3 regions of the Anaerobacillus sp. CMMVII genome follow, and region 1 is predicted to be linked to each of the others. Evidence: predicted binding sites of a transcription regulator. Region 1 holds the regulator's gene; each other region holds the start of a gene.
What was found. Region 1 encodes Rex, which represses fermentation and respiration genes when NADH is low (regulators of the CRP and FNR family bind a similar motif). Its sites were predicted from a motif close to TTGTGAAATATTTCACAA; they were not measured.
Positions count from the first base shown of each region.

Region 2: H1D32_RS00135 (cytochrome c3 family protein) is a predicted target of Rex. The motif match lies at 1,710-1,727, and genes of this name have one in related genera.
Region 3: H1D32_RS24135 (TIGR04053 family radical SAM/SPASM domain-containing protein) is a predicted target of Rex. The motif match lies at 1,257-1,274, and genes of this name have one in related genera.

Region 1 is NZ_JACEHK010000001.1:323,843-328,503, reverse strand. Features, by position in the region: TPP riboswitch at 82-192, opposite strand; gene H1D32_RS01805 (MDR family MFS transporter) at 266-1,687, opposite strand; gene H1D32_RS01800 (redox-sensing transcriptional repressor Rex) at 1,962-2,597, opposite strand; gene moaC (cyclic pyranopterin monophosphate synthase MoaC) at 2,776-3,270, opposite strand; gene H1D32_RS01790 (ABC-F family ATP-binding cassette domain-containing protein) at 3,666-4,661, shown strand, end outside.
Region 2 is NZ_JACEHK010000001.1:33,546-38,206, forward strand. Features, by position in the region: gene H1D32_RS00130 (ammonia-forming cytochrome c nitrite reductase subunit c552) at 1-1,359, shown strand, start outside; gene H1D32_RS00135 (cytochrome c3 family protein) at 1,945-2,448, shown strand; gene H1D32_RS00140 (ammonia-forming cytochrome c nitrite reductase subunit c552) at 2,473-3,918, shown strand; gene H1D32_RS00145 (hypothetical protein) at 4,213-4,661, shown strand, end outside.
Region 3 is NZ_JACEHK010000018.1:96,102-100,762, forward strand. Features, by position in the region: gene tnpB (IS200/IS605 family element RNA-guided endonuclease TnpB) at 1-15, shown strand, start outside; gene H1D32_RS24135 (TIGR04053 family radical SAM/SPASM domain-containing protein) at 95-1,180, opposite strand; gene lpdD (prenylated flavin chaperone LpdD) at 1,616-1,948, opposite strand; gene H1D32_RS24145 (hypothetical protein) at 2,292-2,447, shown strand; gene H1D32_RS24150 (Crp/Fnr family transcriptional regulator) at 2,495-2,977, shown strand; gene argF (ornithine carbamoyltransferase) at 4,108-4,661, opposite strand, start outside.

The sequences.
Region 1 (4,661 bases):
TTTTTCTCCTCCTAAGGGTTGTTTTTAAACATGAAAAAAGCCACATCATCTAGATGCGGCCTTAAAGACATGTAAAGATCAAACTTACAATCACAGTCTTCCCTCCGCTGGCATGATCCAGATCAGGTTCACGGTCTGTGACGGAATAGTCATCCTCTCAGCCTAGTCCTCTAGGCTCCCGTAGCTGTAAAACATATTATTTTGTTTATCATACCATAGTTTTCAAAACTTTCTATACTAAATCGTTTTGAAATTAATATTTTTCCTACGCCGATAATGTTGTTTTACGTTCTTGTTTTTCAGAAGCTCTGCCTATTAGCAAACCTAGTGGTATCGTTAGAATGGCGATTACCCCTAAAAGCAAAAACCCTTCATTAATCGCTTGTAAACTTGCTTCTTCCATTGTCCCGACATTAGGAAATACTTGCACTTTACGAACCTCATAATAGATTGAGATAAAGACGATCCCTAGAGCTGAACTAATTTGCCTTAAGACGTTGTTCATTGCTGATCCTCTAGAAATAAATTTTTCTGGAATGGCATTCATTCCGGCAGTTGTCGCAGGCATGGTTGAGAAGCCTTGACCAATTCCTCGCAGTGCCATGAGTAAGAAAATCATAGCTAAAGAGGTTTCCATTGTTGTAAATCCTAAAGCAATTGTAGGGACAGCGATCATGACTAGACCACTAGTAACAACAAGTAATGGTCCTTTTCGATCGAGAAGTCGGCCTCCAATGGTCATAAATATGCCGGTGAAAAGCGCCGCTGGTAAAAATACTAGGCCTGTGACTACCGGCCCTAACCCGTACACATGTTGAATTAATAAAGGTATTAGAAAGATTCCTCCGAATAACGCTAATGAGGTTGAAATTGAAATCCAGACACTATATGTGTAAGCCTTGTTTTTAAAAATTGATAAATCTAATAATGGCTGCTCTTGATGGTTTTCAATTTTTACGAAGAGATATAGCGAGACTATTCCAATAATTATTAATGTAAGATTTAGAGGTTGTATTAGATGCTCTATTGCTGAAACTCTCCCTAATGCATATAGGATTGCTCCTACTCCCACTGTTACTGAAGCAAATCCCCATTTATCGAAGGTAATTCCTTGGACTCTGTTTGTATTTTTTAAGTACATTGCACCAATCAAAATTCCTAAAGCCCCTGTTGGTACGTTAACTAAAAAGAGCCACTGCCAACTGCCAGATTCAATAATAAATCCACCAATCGTAGGCCCAATCGTAGGCGCCATCATCGCTGCAACGCCCCAGATACCTGTGGCAAGTCCCCGCTCATGTCTTGGAAATACTTCAAAGATAAGTGCCATTGATAATGGCATCATAATTCCACCAGCGATTCCTTGAATGCCCCGGAAAAATATAAGGGAACTAAGGTCCCAAGAAAACGAGCCTAAAATAGAGCCGATGATAAAGATTACTAAACCGCTCAAATAAAGCTTTTTCTTTCCGAATTTATCTCCTAAGTAGCCGGTTAATGGCATGGTTATTCCCATCGTTACCATGAAGATTGTAATTACCCATCCGGTAGCTACCGCATCAGCTTCAAATACCTTCATCAAATGGGGAACTGCCGGATTTAACATGCTGTTGTTTAAAATAATTGTAAAAGTTCCTAATAATACTGCTATCACTACAAGCCATTTTTCAGGAAACAATTTTCTCATCTGTAGAATCCTTTCGTTTTTCGAAATATATTTTTAATCATACCATGAAAAATGAAATTTTAGTATAGAAGGGTTTAATAATCAAGGATTTTTTTACCAGTCATTTATAAAGAAGAAAAAACCCTAACTATCAGATTTACAATACTGAAGGTAAGAGTAATTGGATTGAACGTCTTTGTTATCTCCGTAGCCAAATTGATTCTATAATAAAAAAGGGTTACCACTGTTTAGACATGTGATAACCCTTTCATTGTATTTCGTGCAGGTACGACTCTTACATTGGATAATGCTTAAGAAAATAAATTAATGACTGAAGTTCAACCGATAGATCAATATGATGAACTCGGATGTTCTTTGGTACTGATAGTCTGGCTGGTGTGAAATTCAAAATTCCTTTTATACCACAAGCAACCAAACGATCTGCTACCTTTTGAGCAACGGATGACGGTACAGTTAATATCGCGACTGAAATAGAAGAGTCTAAAACTTTTTCTAAATCATCTAAATGATAAATAGGAACGCTTCCAAGCTCAGTCCCGACTTTATTTTCATCGACATCAAAAGCTAGTTCAATTCTTGTACTATTATTCTTTGAGAAATTGTAATGCAAAAATGCTGTCCCTAAGTTTCCGACACCGATTAGTGCGACATTCGTAACCTCATCCTGGTCTAATGTTTTTCTAAAAAAGGTTAATAGATAATTTACATTGTATCCATACCCCTTTTTCCCAAGTGCACCAAAGTAGGAGAAATCTCGACGAATCGTTGCTGAATCTACTTTTACGGCTTCACTTAATTCCGAAGACGAAACTCTTTGCTTCCCAGACGCTTGTAAATTTTCTAAAAATCGATAATACAAAGGCAACCGTTTTGCCGTTGCTTGAGGAATTTTCGTTTGATCGATATTCATTTTTCTGCCTCCAACCTGTACCTTCAACTAGATAAAGGGCAAAACAAAATCAATGGTTTAGGTGCTCATCCCCACTAATGCAAATCCTCATTTTCTATGTTTCATTGTTTACCAATTCACAAATCCTTGCTAATAACTCCCGGTTTTTCCCCTTTAGTCGGTACAAATGTTAATTGTTTTAGTCTACACTTTTCTCTCTTTTAAAATCTCCGCTTTTTCCACCTGTTTTTTCAACTAAGTATGTAGGTCCAATAACCATTCCTTTATCAACAGCTTTGCACATATCATAAACCGTTAAAGCAACAGCAGAAGCTGCCGTTAAAGCTTCCATTTCAACTCCTGTACTTCCCTTTGTTTTTACTTTTACGTAAATATTAAGCTTGTGATTGTCGTCTTTTGTAGACCAATCAAAGGTAACATCCACGCCTGTTAATGCTAGTGGATGACACATTGGGATCCAATCAGCCGTTCTTTTCGCAGCCATGACTCCTGCAACCTGAGCTACGCCAAGAACATCCCCTTTGCCCATGGATCCTTCTTTAATTTTTGTATAAATTTCTGCACTTACTTCAACACTAGACTTTGCTAAAGCTGTTCGAACCGTCTCATTCTTTTCAGAGATATCGACCATTTTTGCGCGTCCTTGTTCATTAAAATGAGTAAACGATGACATTTCAAATGTCCCCTTTCAATTCATTACAAATATATTGTACACCATTTTGTCAAATTTGTAATCGTTTCATAAATTGTAACGAAAATGAAATAATTCTCTTTTTTTAAGGGCTCTTTTCAAGAGTAATTCAATTTATAATCCATATTTGGTGTCTAAAGCCTTCAAATGTTAGAAAGGCTTCCCCGATAACTTAATATCTCTTCATTACTAGCTGTCTTAATGTTACTATCTTGAGGAAATAGCACTTACCTAATATTATTATCCATTCAACCGACGTTTGTTTTTTGGGGGATAAAAGTATTATTTGCTTGTCCATATTTGATTACGGTACACTAACGGTATGATTATAATTGTTTGTGCGTTAGATTGCTACTTAATGTTAGGGATGATGATAAATGATACTTTTACAATGCGTTCAATTGACAAAATCGTTTGGTGCTGAACCAATATTATCGAATATAAAATTAGAAGTCCAATCAAAAGATAGAGTGGCGATTGTTGGCCGAAATGGTGCCGGAAAATCGACGCTATTAAAAATTATTGCCGGAAAACTCTCCTATAATTCAGGGGATATTATTATACCTAAGGACGTTACTTTGGGCTACTTAGCCCAAGATACAGGCTTGGAATCTACGAAATCAATTTGGGATGAGATGCTTGCTGTTTTTGAACCACTAATTAAGATGGAAAAAGAGCTTCGAAGCTTAGAAACAAAAATGGCAGATCCCAATTGTATTAATAATGAAAAAGTATATGAAAAGTTATTATCAGATTACGATCTTCTTTCAGAAACCTTCAAAGAAAAAGGTGGTTATAAATACGAAGCAGATATCCGTAGCATCTTATCTGGCCTTCACTTTTCTGATAAAGACTATTCTACAAAAGTATCAACGCTAAGTGGCGGGCAAAAAACCCGACTTGCTTTAGGAAAACTTCTATTGACTCGTCCTGATATTCTCATTTTAGATGAACCGACAAACCACCTAGACATTGAAACACTTTCTTGGTTAGAACAATATCTCCTTCATTATGAAGGTGCAATTTTAATTGTCTCCCATGACCGCTATTTCTTAGATAAAGTGGCTAATGTGGTATATGAAATCTCAAGAACGAAAACGACAAAGTTTTCTGGGAACTATAGCTTTTATCTAGACGAAAAAGCGAAGCGCTACGAAATTGAAATGAAGCAATATGAAAAACAGCAGGGTGAAATAGAAAAACTTCAAACGTTTGTCGAACGCAACATTGCAAGAGCCTCGACAACCAAGCGAGCCCAGAGTCGGCGGAAGCAACTCGAAAGAATGGAACTCTTAGACCGCCCACAAGGCGATGAGAAATCTGCACGCTTTTCATTTGAAATAATGAAGCAAACTGGAAATGATGTCTTAAGA
Region 2 (4,661 bases), 290 kb from region 1:
AAAGAACCATTGAATACCGGGTTAGATCCAAAAGAGTGGAATAGTTATGCATTTAAAGATAAATTCCCGTTACATTGGGAAAGTTTTATGAAGAACATGGTAGATGAAAAAGAGGTAAAACCTAAGAATGATCCTTCAATTGAACCTTACTTACCAATCTTATGGAACGGTTTCGGTTTTGCTGTTGAGTATAATTTAACTCGTGGTCATACGTATGCCTTTGAAGATCAAATGGAAGTTAGACGTATCACGGATAACCCAAATGCAATCTCGGCTTGTATGTCTTGTAAAACAACTTTATTTCCAGCTATGATTGAGGAATTTGGATATGAGAAGGCTTTTGCTATGAACTATCATGATGAAGCAATGCCTTGGATTGATAAGATGACAGAACCAACTAAAACAGATGAACTTGGAAATTATGGGCACGCGTCAGTTGGATGTTCTACTTGCCATGACCCTGTAACAATGGATTTACGTGTTTCATTGCCACAGTTAACAATTTCTTTAGAAAATATGGGCTATGATATCTCAAAAGCAACACAACATGATATGCGTTCTCTTGTGTGTGCACAATGTCACGTAGAATATTACTTTGACCCAGCTAATGACCGTCACACAACTTTCCCTTGGGCTAATGGCTTAAGAATGGAAAATATGTGGGATTACTACGAAGAGAAGTTTGAAGTCGAAGGGCAATTCCAAGGAGAATATGTGTCTCGTCTAACGAATCAACCAATTTTAAAAGCGCAACATCCTGAGTATGAATTATGGAGCTATGGGCCTCACCAATCTGTATCATGTTCAGACTGCCATATGCCTTACCAAAGAGTTGATGGTAAAAAGAAAATTACTTCACACCGTTGGGGTTCACCATTAAAGACTGTTGAAGAATCTTGCCGTACATGTCATGCTGATAAATCTCCAACAGAAATTAAAGATCGTGTAAAAGATATTCAAACAGTTCATAAAGCAGCACTACTTGAGGCTCAAGAAGTTAGCGTACAGGCAACTTATTATGTTAACAGAATGATGACTCGTGAAGTAGACGCAGCTAAGATTAAAGAAGCTCAACATTTGCTTCGTGAAGGACAATGGTTCTGGGATATTATTGCAGCTGAAAACTCTAAAGGTTTCCACAATCCACAAGGAGCTATGGAGTCATTTAGAAGATCAATTTTAGCTTCTTCAAAGGCTATTGAAATTGCGACAATCGAGTTAATGAAGAATGGTGAAGACATTGACGAGTTAAAACGTCAAATAGAAATTACAAAGCAAAACGTAGTCAACGAAACAGTCTCTCATCAAAAACACTTACAGGCAATTAATGAGTGGTTCCCGAACCACCGTGATAAGTAATATTATAGTAAGAAACTCTCTTCAAATGGTTGAAGGGAGTTTCTTTTTTATTTTTAAAGTTAGATATAACAACCTTTTCAGTGCTTTTTTCTTTTCAATTTTATTCAATCTCGTCGCTATATTCATAGTTTTGACACACTTTTTGTGATGGATATCACAGTCTATATAGAGGGGGGTGGCCCAATTTTTCAGAGGAATTGTTAAAAAATATGTAAATTACTATGTTGTTTTTTAGATATTGTGTTATTCGCAGCAGGATATTGGCGGTATATTGAGCTTTGCTACAAAACAAAAGCTATGGAAACACCCGAGATTCCTTATAGCGCTAGTATTATTTATACTCGCAAAAGGTGTGATAAAGTTCACAGTTTGTTCACTAATCACAGTGACATTTCTCACAGTGACCAGTAGTAGAAAAAAGTAACCTTAAGGTAGCAAATAAATAATATTGTGTAAAAAAATAAAAGTTGCTGTTAAACTAAGTTTTGAATTGGTAGTAATAAGTCTACCTGGATACGCTTAACGACTTATACCTAGTTTACCGATAGACTTAGTTTAATATGTACAATGTAAAGGGGGGAGATCATGAGAAATTTATTTCAGAAGATCAATAACAAACTACTTTTATTTACACTAGTTGGGGTGTTTGTAGGAATTGTTTTTTTTGCGGGGACAGAAGGGGCAATTAATGCAACAGATACACCAGAGTTTTGTGCTTCATGTCACGTCTATGAACATACAATTACAAACTTTGAAAATTCAAATCACTCAGCACTAAAGTGTAATGACTGTCATGCACCAACAGACAGTAAAATTGCCAAATATACTTTTAAAGGTATAAATGCAATAAGCCACGGTTACGCAACAACAGTTGGTGCAAGCAAGCTTCCTGATGTTATTCATGCAACAGATAAGTCAAAAGAAATTATCGAAAAAAATTGCGTAAGTTGTCATGAACCAGGATTACAAAATGTTTCACATGATATGAAAGATAGTTGTATTGGCTGTCACCGTCAGGTACCGCACAATAAGGGTGATTACCGACCAGCCGAGTGGTTTGAGCCAGGAAACTTCAAATTTAATCGATAAATAATCATGAAAGGGTTGAAACAAATGCGAGTCTTAAATAAAAAGTCACTCTTGTTGGCCTTGGTTTCTATGTTAGTTATGTTTGCTCTAGTGGCATGTAATAGCTCTAAAGCAGAAGAAAGCATGCCTATGGATACTGGCTTAGATCCAAATGAATACTTAAACACAGCGTTTAAAGATAAATTCCCATTACAGTGGGAAAGTTATATGAAAAATATGGTGAATGAAAAGGAAGTCATCTCAAAGAGTGACCCTTCGCTAGAACCATATCAACCTGCCTTATGGAGTGGTTACGGTTTTTCTCTTGAGTATAATTTAACAAGAGGCCATACGTATGCCTTAGAAGATCAAATCAATATTAAACGTGTAAATGATAAAACTACGGGTTCATGTTTAACGTGTAAAGCTACAGTCGTCCCATTATTGTTAAGCGAAGCTGAATTTGGTGAAGGATATTGGGGTGCAAACTTTAATGAAGAAATTTTACCTCGTGTTAAAGAATTAGGTTTAGGTGGAGAAATGGCTGATTTAGGAGAATGGGGTCACCTTTCCATTGGTTGTTCTGATTGCCATGATCCGGTAACTATGGATTTACGTGTGACACGCCCATCGTTCACTAGAGCAATGGAACGTAGAGGTGTAGATTTAACGAAAGCAACACATAATGAAATGAGATCGTATGTATGTGGACAATGTCACGTTGAGTACTACTTTAAGACAGAAAACAAGGAAGTTACCTTCCCTTGGGATAAAGGTTTAAGAGTTGAGAATATTTATGAATACTTTGAAACGATAGCAAAGGATGAGGACTTTAATTATGACTGGATCCATAATATTTCAGGAACTCCATCTTTAAAAGCCCAACATCCTGAGTTTGAATTATCAAGTTACGGACCTCACGGAAATGCAGGGGTAACGTGTTCAGATTGTCATATGCCTTACCAGAGAGTTGATGGTAAAAAGAAAATTTCTTCACACCGTTGGGGTTCACCATTAAAAACAGTTGAAGAATCATGTCGAAGCTGTCATGCTGACAAATCAGTTACGTACTTAAAAGACCGTGTTGAAGATATCCAAGACCGACACAAAGAAGCTCTATTAGATGCTCAAGAGTTAAATACGATTTCACACTATTATGTAAACCGAATGATTACAGCTGGTGTTTCTGAAGCGAAGATTAAAGAAGCGCAAGATCATGTTCGAAAAGCGCAATGGTACTGGGACTTCATCGCAGCAGAGAACTCGTATGGGTTCCATAATCCAGACGGATCAATTGATGCTTTTAGGGTTTCTTCAATTGAATCACAGGCAGCGATTTTAATAGCTACTGAAGAGCTTGTTAAATTAGGCCATAATATTGAAGAACTAAAACAACAAATCGAAACAACAATGCAGAACATTGTTAATGAAGACGATCCATTCAAAAAGCATACACATGCGACTAATGAATGGTTCCCACCACAAAACTAAATTGTGAAGAAGCGCCGTACACATTTTGTACGGCGTTTTTGTGTGTAAATGTGTAATGTTGTGGTGTTGTGTTAGTGCATACTAAACTCAATAGTATCAATGTTTTTATGGGGACGTTGAAGTGTCTCTAGTGAAATTGTCGTTGAGTTTACCTACCTGTAATCCCACATTGTCACATAAATCATTCACAGTTATTTCACCCTAAACTGTGATTTAAATCACAGTTTGAAAACCCCTTAAATATTAAAGTTTAAGTAGGATTTACAGAGATAAATCAAAAGGGGAGAAACATATATGAAAAAACTAGTTAGAGGCTTTGTATTGTTAGTAGCTGTCCTCTTATTACAACTAACGATCTTGCCACCAAATGAAGCATTATCAGACAACCAAGATATGTCATTGACACAGTTAAATATTAAAGTAATGCCTGAATTTATTAATCCAGAAGGGTGGGATTATAACATTCCTTCACTTTTAGTAGGGTATCACGGTACATTCGTTAACAACTCTGACTTGCCGTTTACTGGAGAAATAAAATTTAGTGCACCTACTCACCTTGAGAGTTTCACTCCAGGATTTGTAGCGAAATTTGAGAATTATGAGGATACAAATCCGGTTGAGGAAGATTATACAGTAAATTTAGAAGAAGGCTACTTTTCTTGGATACCTCAAAATCCAATTGCTCCTGGTGAAGAATACTATTTCGTCGTTGAATACTTTGTTGCTGCGATAGAAGGTGTTGT
Region 3 (4,661 bases), on a different contig from region 1:
ACAGGGATCGCCTAATCAACTAGATACCAATAGGTGTCTTTACTTAGGAAGCCCCCACTTCAAATTTTCGTTAGAAAATTAAGTGGAGGGTAGTTCACTGTAATGCCTTAGGAATGTAGGCACAATATGGATCACTTTCTAAATAATCTCCAGAAAGTGCATAAGCTCTTGCACGAGATCCACCACAAATTTCCTTAAACTCACAAACCCCACATTTGCCTTTTAATAAATCTTTATTTCTTAACTCTTTCAGTATTGGACTTTCTCGGTAAATTTCAGGAAGTGGTGTTTCACGTACATTACCACATTTCACAGGTAAGAAACCACTTGGATAGACATCGCCAATATGACTTATAAAGATAAAACCATCACCATCATTAACTCCTTTTGGTGCTCTTCCCAGTGTATCTAAACGCTTTGTCCCTTGTGTATTTCCTAATTTCAAACGTTTTCTTTCCTGAATTGCAACACGACGGTAATGCGGCGCTTCTGTAGCCTTAACGTCATATGGCATTTCTTGCTGCATTTTAAATAACCATTTCATAACTTCTTCATGCTCTTCTGCAGTAATCATATCTTTTTCCATTCCTCTTCCCGTCGGAATTAGGAAGAACACACTCCATAGAACAGCATTCATCTCTTTAACCTTTTCCGCCATTGCAGGTAGATCATCTATATTATATCTAGAGACAGTGGTATTAATTTGGATTGGAATATTTAGTTCCTTTAAGTAATCAATACCTTTCATGGTTAAATCGTATGAACCTTTTGTTCCTCGGAAATGATCATGAATCTCTGCTGTTGAACCATCTAAACTGAACGCCCATCTTGAAAGACCAACTTCTTTTGCCTGGTCAATCGCTTTTTTCGTTACTTTTGGCGTCGCACTCGGTGTCATTGATACCGGTAGCTTCTTTTCTTCTATCGCATACTTCGCTAATTCATAAAGGTCAGGCCTCATTAATGGGTCCCCACCTGTAAATACAAATAAAGGGTTTTCCATTGTTGCTATTTCATCTATTAATTTCTTACCCTCTTCAAAAGAAAGCTGTCTTGGATCTGCTTGATATTGAGCTTCCGCTCGACAATGTAAACATTTTAACGCGCAAGCTCTAGTTACTTCCCAAATAACAATGAACGGATTTTCATCATAATTTTTGGTTTCATTGATAAGAAAGATAAATCCATAGTAACTCCTCCGTTCTAGTAAAAGTTTTTTATCATGGTTTAATCATAAGCGAGTGTTGCAAATGCAGCAGTGAGATATATCACATGAAATAAAGCGGATTGAGATATAACAAACATTTGACACAAATTAAGAAAAGCGCAAGCGCCATAGGAAAAAGTGCAGTACTTTTCCCCTAGGTAGCCAAGGAACTTCCTCGGGTTACTTCTCTTCTCTGCTTTGCGACGAGTAACCGCAGGAGCAGCGACAAGCAAATGTTTTTCGAGGGGTTGGGCGGTGCTCCTGCGTCACTACGTTTACTCGTCGCAAAACCTGCAATGAAGTAACTTCATTGATGTGTCTTGGAGCTAGACAGTTATTACGTTGAAATTTTATGCATTCTTATCTTTCAAAAAAAAGAGGGATCTACAATTAGATCCTCACTGTTTCTTAGACTCTACAAGGTACTGCTTTTTGGTCTGCCATTAAATTAAAAAATTTAGCCCACGTCTCGTTTACAAGACCTTCTATTTGTTCTTTTGTAGCATCATCTATATGAATGCCACCCAAGAGGACAATTTTTTGTTGGAAAGTATTGCACCAAACTTTAGCTAATTCAATAAATAAATCTTCTTCTTTATGATGTGGAAAACCGTAACTTATAATTTTCACTTCACTTTCCTCATAAGTGGCTATTACTACTGCACCAATATGTGGTGCGGTTCCACCAGATACAACTATTAGATTATCCTCGCCTACACGATTTAACTCACAACTGATCATCGTTTTTTCTCCCCCTATATCAGTGGATTTGAACTTATCTTAACAAATTCAAATCTCAAATAATGTGAAGCACATCACAGTAGGTTTTTTAATTACCAAATTGAATTTATCTGTTCTTGTAATTGACACAAATTGTTATTAGAATAGACCTAAAAAAGGATTTCCCTAATTGGTTACTATAATCTCGTGAAATTTTTACACATTAACTAAGTAGTTTATGGTATCGTTATTTCAGAAAGTAGATTTTTACACACTTCTTCGATTATTATTCTACTCGCTTGTGCTCTTAAAATAAGTGATTATTGTTACATAGTTACAATTAATTTAAAAAGGGGCTGAAATTATGTCTATTTCCAAGTTTCTAGATAGCATCCCTATTTTTTCAGTTTTACCAGAAGTTCAAAAACAACAATTATCAGAAATTATTCAGACAAAAAAAATGACAAAAGGTGAAGTGCTTTTTCACGAGTATGATACAGCGGAATCTATTTTTTTATAAACGAGGGAAAGGTACGCATTAGTAAAAGTACACCTGAAGGAAAAGAGATATCCTTAAGCATTCGTCAGACTGGTGATATGTTTGCTGAGGTAGCACTTTTTTGTAAAGAAGGAAGTACGTACCCAGCAACAGCAATTTGTATTGAGAGTGGCTACGTATCTTATATAAAAAATGATGAATTAGAATCATTTTTACTACATCATCCTCAACTAGCTGTTTCCATGTTTAGGTTTGTTTCAGAAAGATTGCGTATCTCCCAAACCACTTTAAGAGATATTGCTTTATATGGAAAATTTGGCGCATTAGCTGCAACTCTAGTTCGATTAGCTGAAGAATATGGCGAAGTTAACAATGATAATGTTACGATAAAGTTAAAGCTTACCCATGAGGATCTCGGCAGTTTTTTTGGCGCGACTCGTGAGAGTGTTACCCGCTTAATGAATCAATTAAAACAACAAGGAATTGTTTCAAAAAAGGATGGATATTTAGTTATTCATAATATGGACTTATTAAACGAATATATTAATTAAGGGCCTCTTACCTAAACATACTAGGTTAAATTAAAGTGCAATAACTGAGGACTATATTATAAAAGGCTGTTTTCGCAAAGTTTGTTGCTTTCGTAAAAATCCCAAAAGCCGGATTTTTACACAATATACTAAGAATTCACCACTAATTTAGTAAGTATTGCTCTTTTCTTAATTAATTTATTGGGTGATATCTTCATTTAAGGTATTTTTCCGATTATTTTAGTGTAAAAAAGCAACAAGTTTTTTTGTGCGACGAGTAACCGCAGGAGCAATGTTTACGAAAAGAGCCTTATAAAAAGAACTAAGGTCCTTCTCTTAGTTCTTTTTTGATATTCAAAAGATATTTTCGTAGACATTTTGGCTTAATTCTATAAATAATCCATATTTCTGCACTTAACAACAAATGTTAGAAAAGATGCACCTTAGACCTTGATATACCTTGTCATTTCTAGCTATTTTTAAAAGCAACAATCTTTGAGAAAACAGCAAAAAAAAAAAAATGACGATCTGGGTTTCGTCATTTCCTCTGTTCAAAAGATTGGGGGTCAAATGAACAAAAATACATTATTTCATGCATTTACACGTTATTAACATTGTTATTTGGCAACATTTTCGTTAGATATTCTAACCTTTTTCTATCTACTTATTTGCTTTGTTATATTAGATTGGTCTTGTTTATGAAAACTTTATTTATTAACGTTTTGGGCGAACATTAGATAAATAATGGTCCGTTTCCATGTACCAAGAACCTTTATTGCTTACCTTTATCTTACAAGTAACTCAACATTGATTCTGTGAGAATCGTCACATAACGACAGGAGGTAGTGTGACTATTTTGTGAATTATTTTCAGATATAGCTTAGGCGCCTAGAACTAGACATTAACTACAAATAACGTTATTACATAACATTTTATGTGAAAACAAGCTTTCTTAAAGATTGTTGCTATTAGCTTTTGGTCGTCGCTAAGCGGATATTTGGCTCAAAAAGCAAAATATTTACGAAAACAACTATTACGAAATCGCAACAACTCGTTCAGGTCAACACCATTCTAATATAAGATTTTTACTTAAAGAAAAAAAAGAGTGGCTATTCCAACGCAAAATAGATAGCCCCTCATTTTTTTATTATTTAATTTCCGATTAACGCAACCAGGATTGCTTTTTGTACATGTAGGCGATTTTCTGCTTGATCAAAAATAAATGAGTGATTTCCATCAATGATCCCAGCGGAAACTTCCTCTCCACGGTGAGCTGGCAAGCAATGTAAGAACATGTAATCAGGTTTCGCATATGTCATTAACGAATCATTCACTTGAAATAACTTAAAATCTTCAAGTCTCTTAGCTGTCTCCTCTTCGTAGCCCATACTCGTCCATACATCAGTATAAACTACATCTGCACCACGAACTGCCTCAATCGGGTCATTTGTTAACATGAACTGAGATCCCGTTTCTATGGATATTGCCTCAATTTCTTTGACGATCCATTCCTTTGGTTCATATCCCTTTGGCGTGGCAATAGCAATGTCGATTCCAACTTTTGCACAAGCAATTAATAACGAATGGGCAACATTATTTCCATCACCAACGTATACTGCCTTCAGTCCATTAAAGGTTTTCTTCACTTCCAAAATTGTTAAGATATCGGCTAGAGCTTGACAAGGGTGGAAATCATCTGTTAATG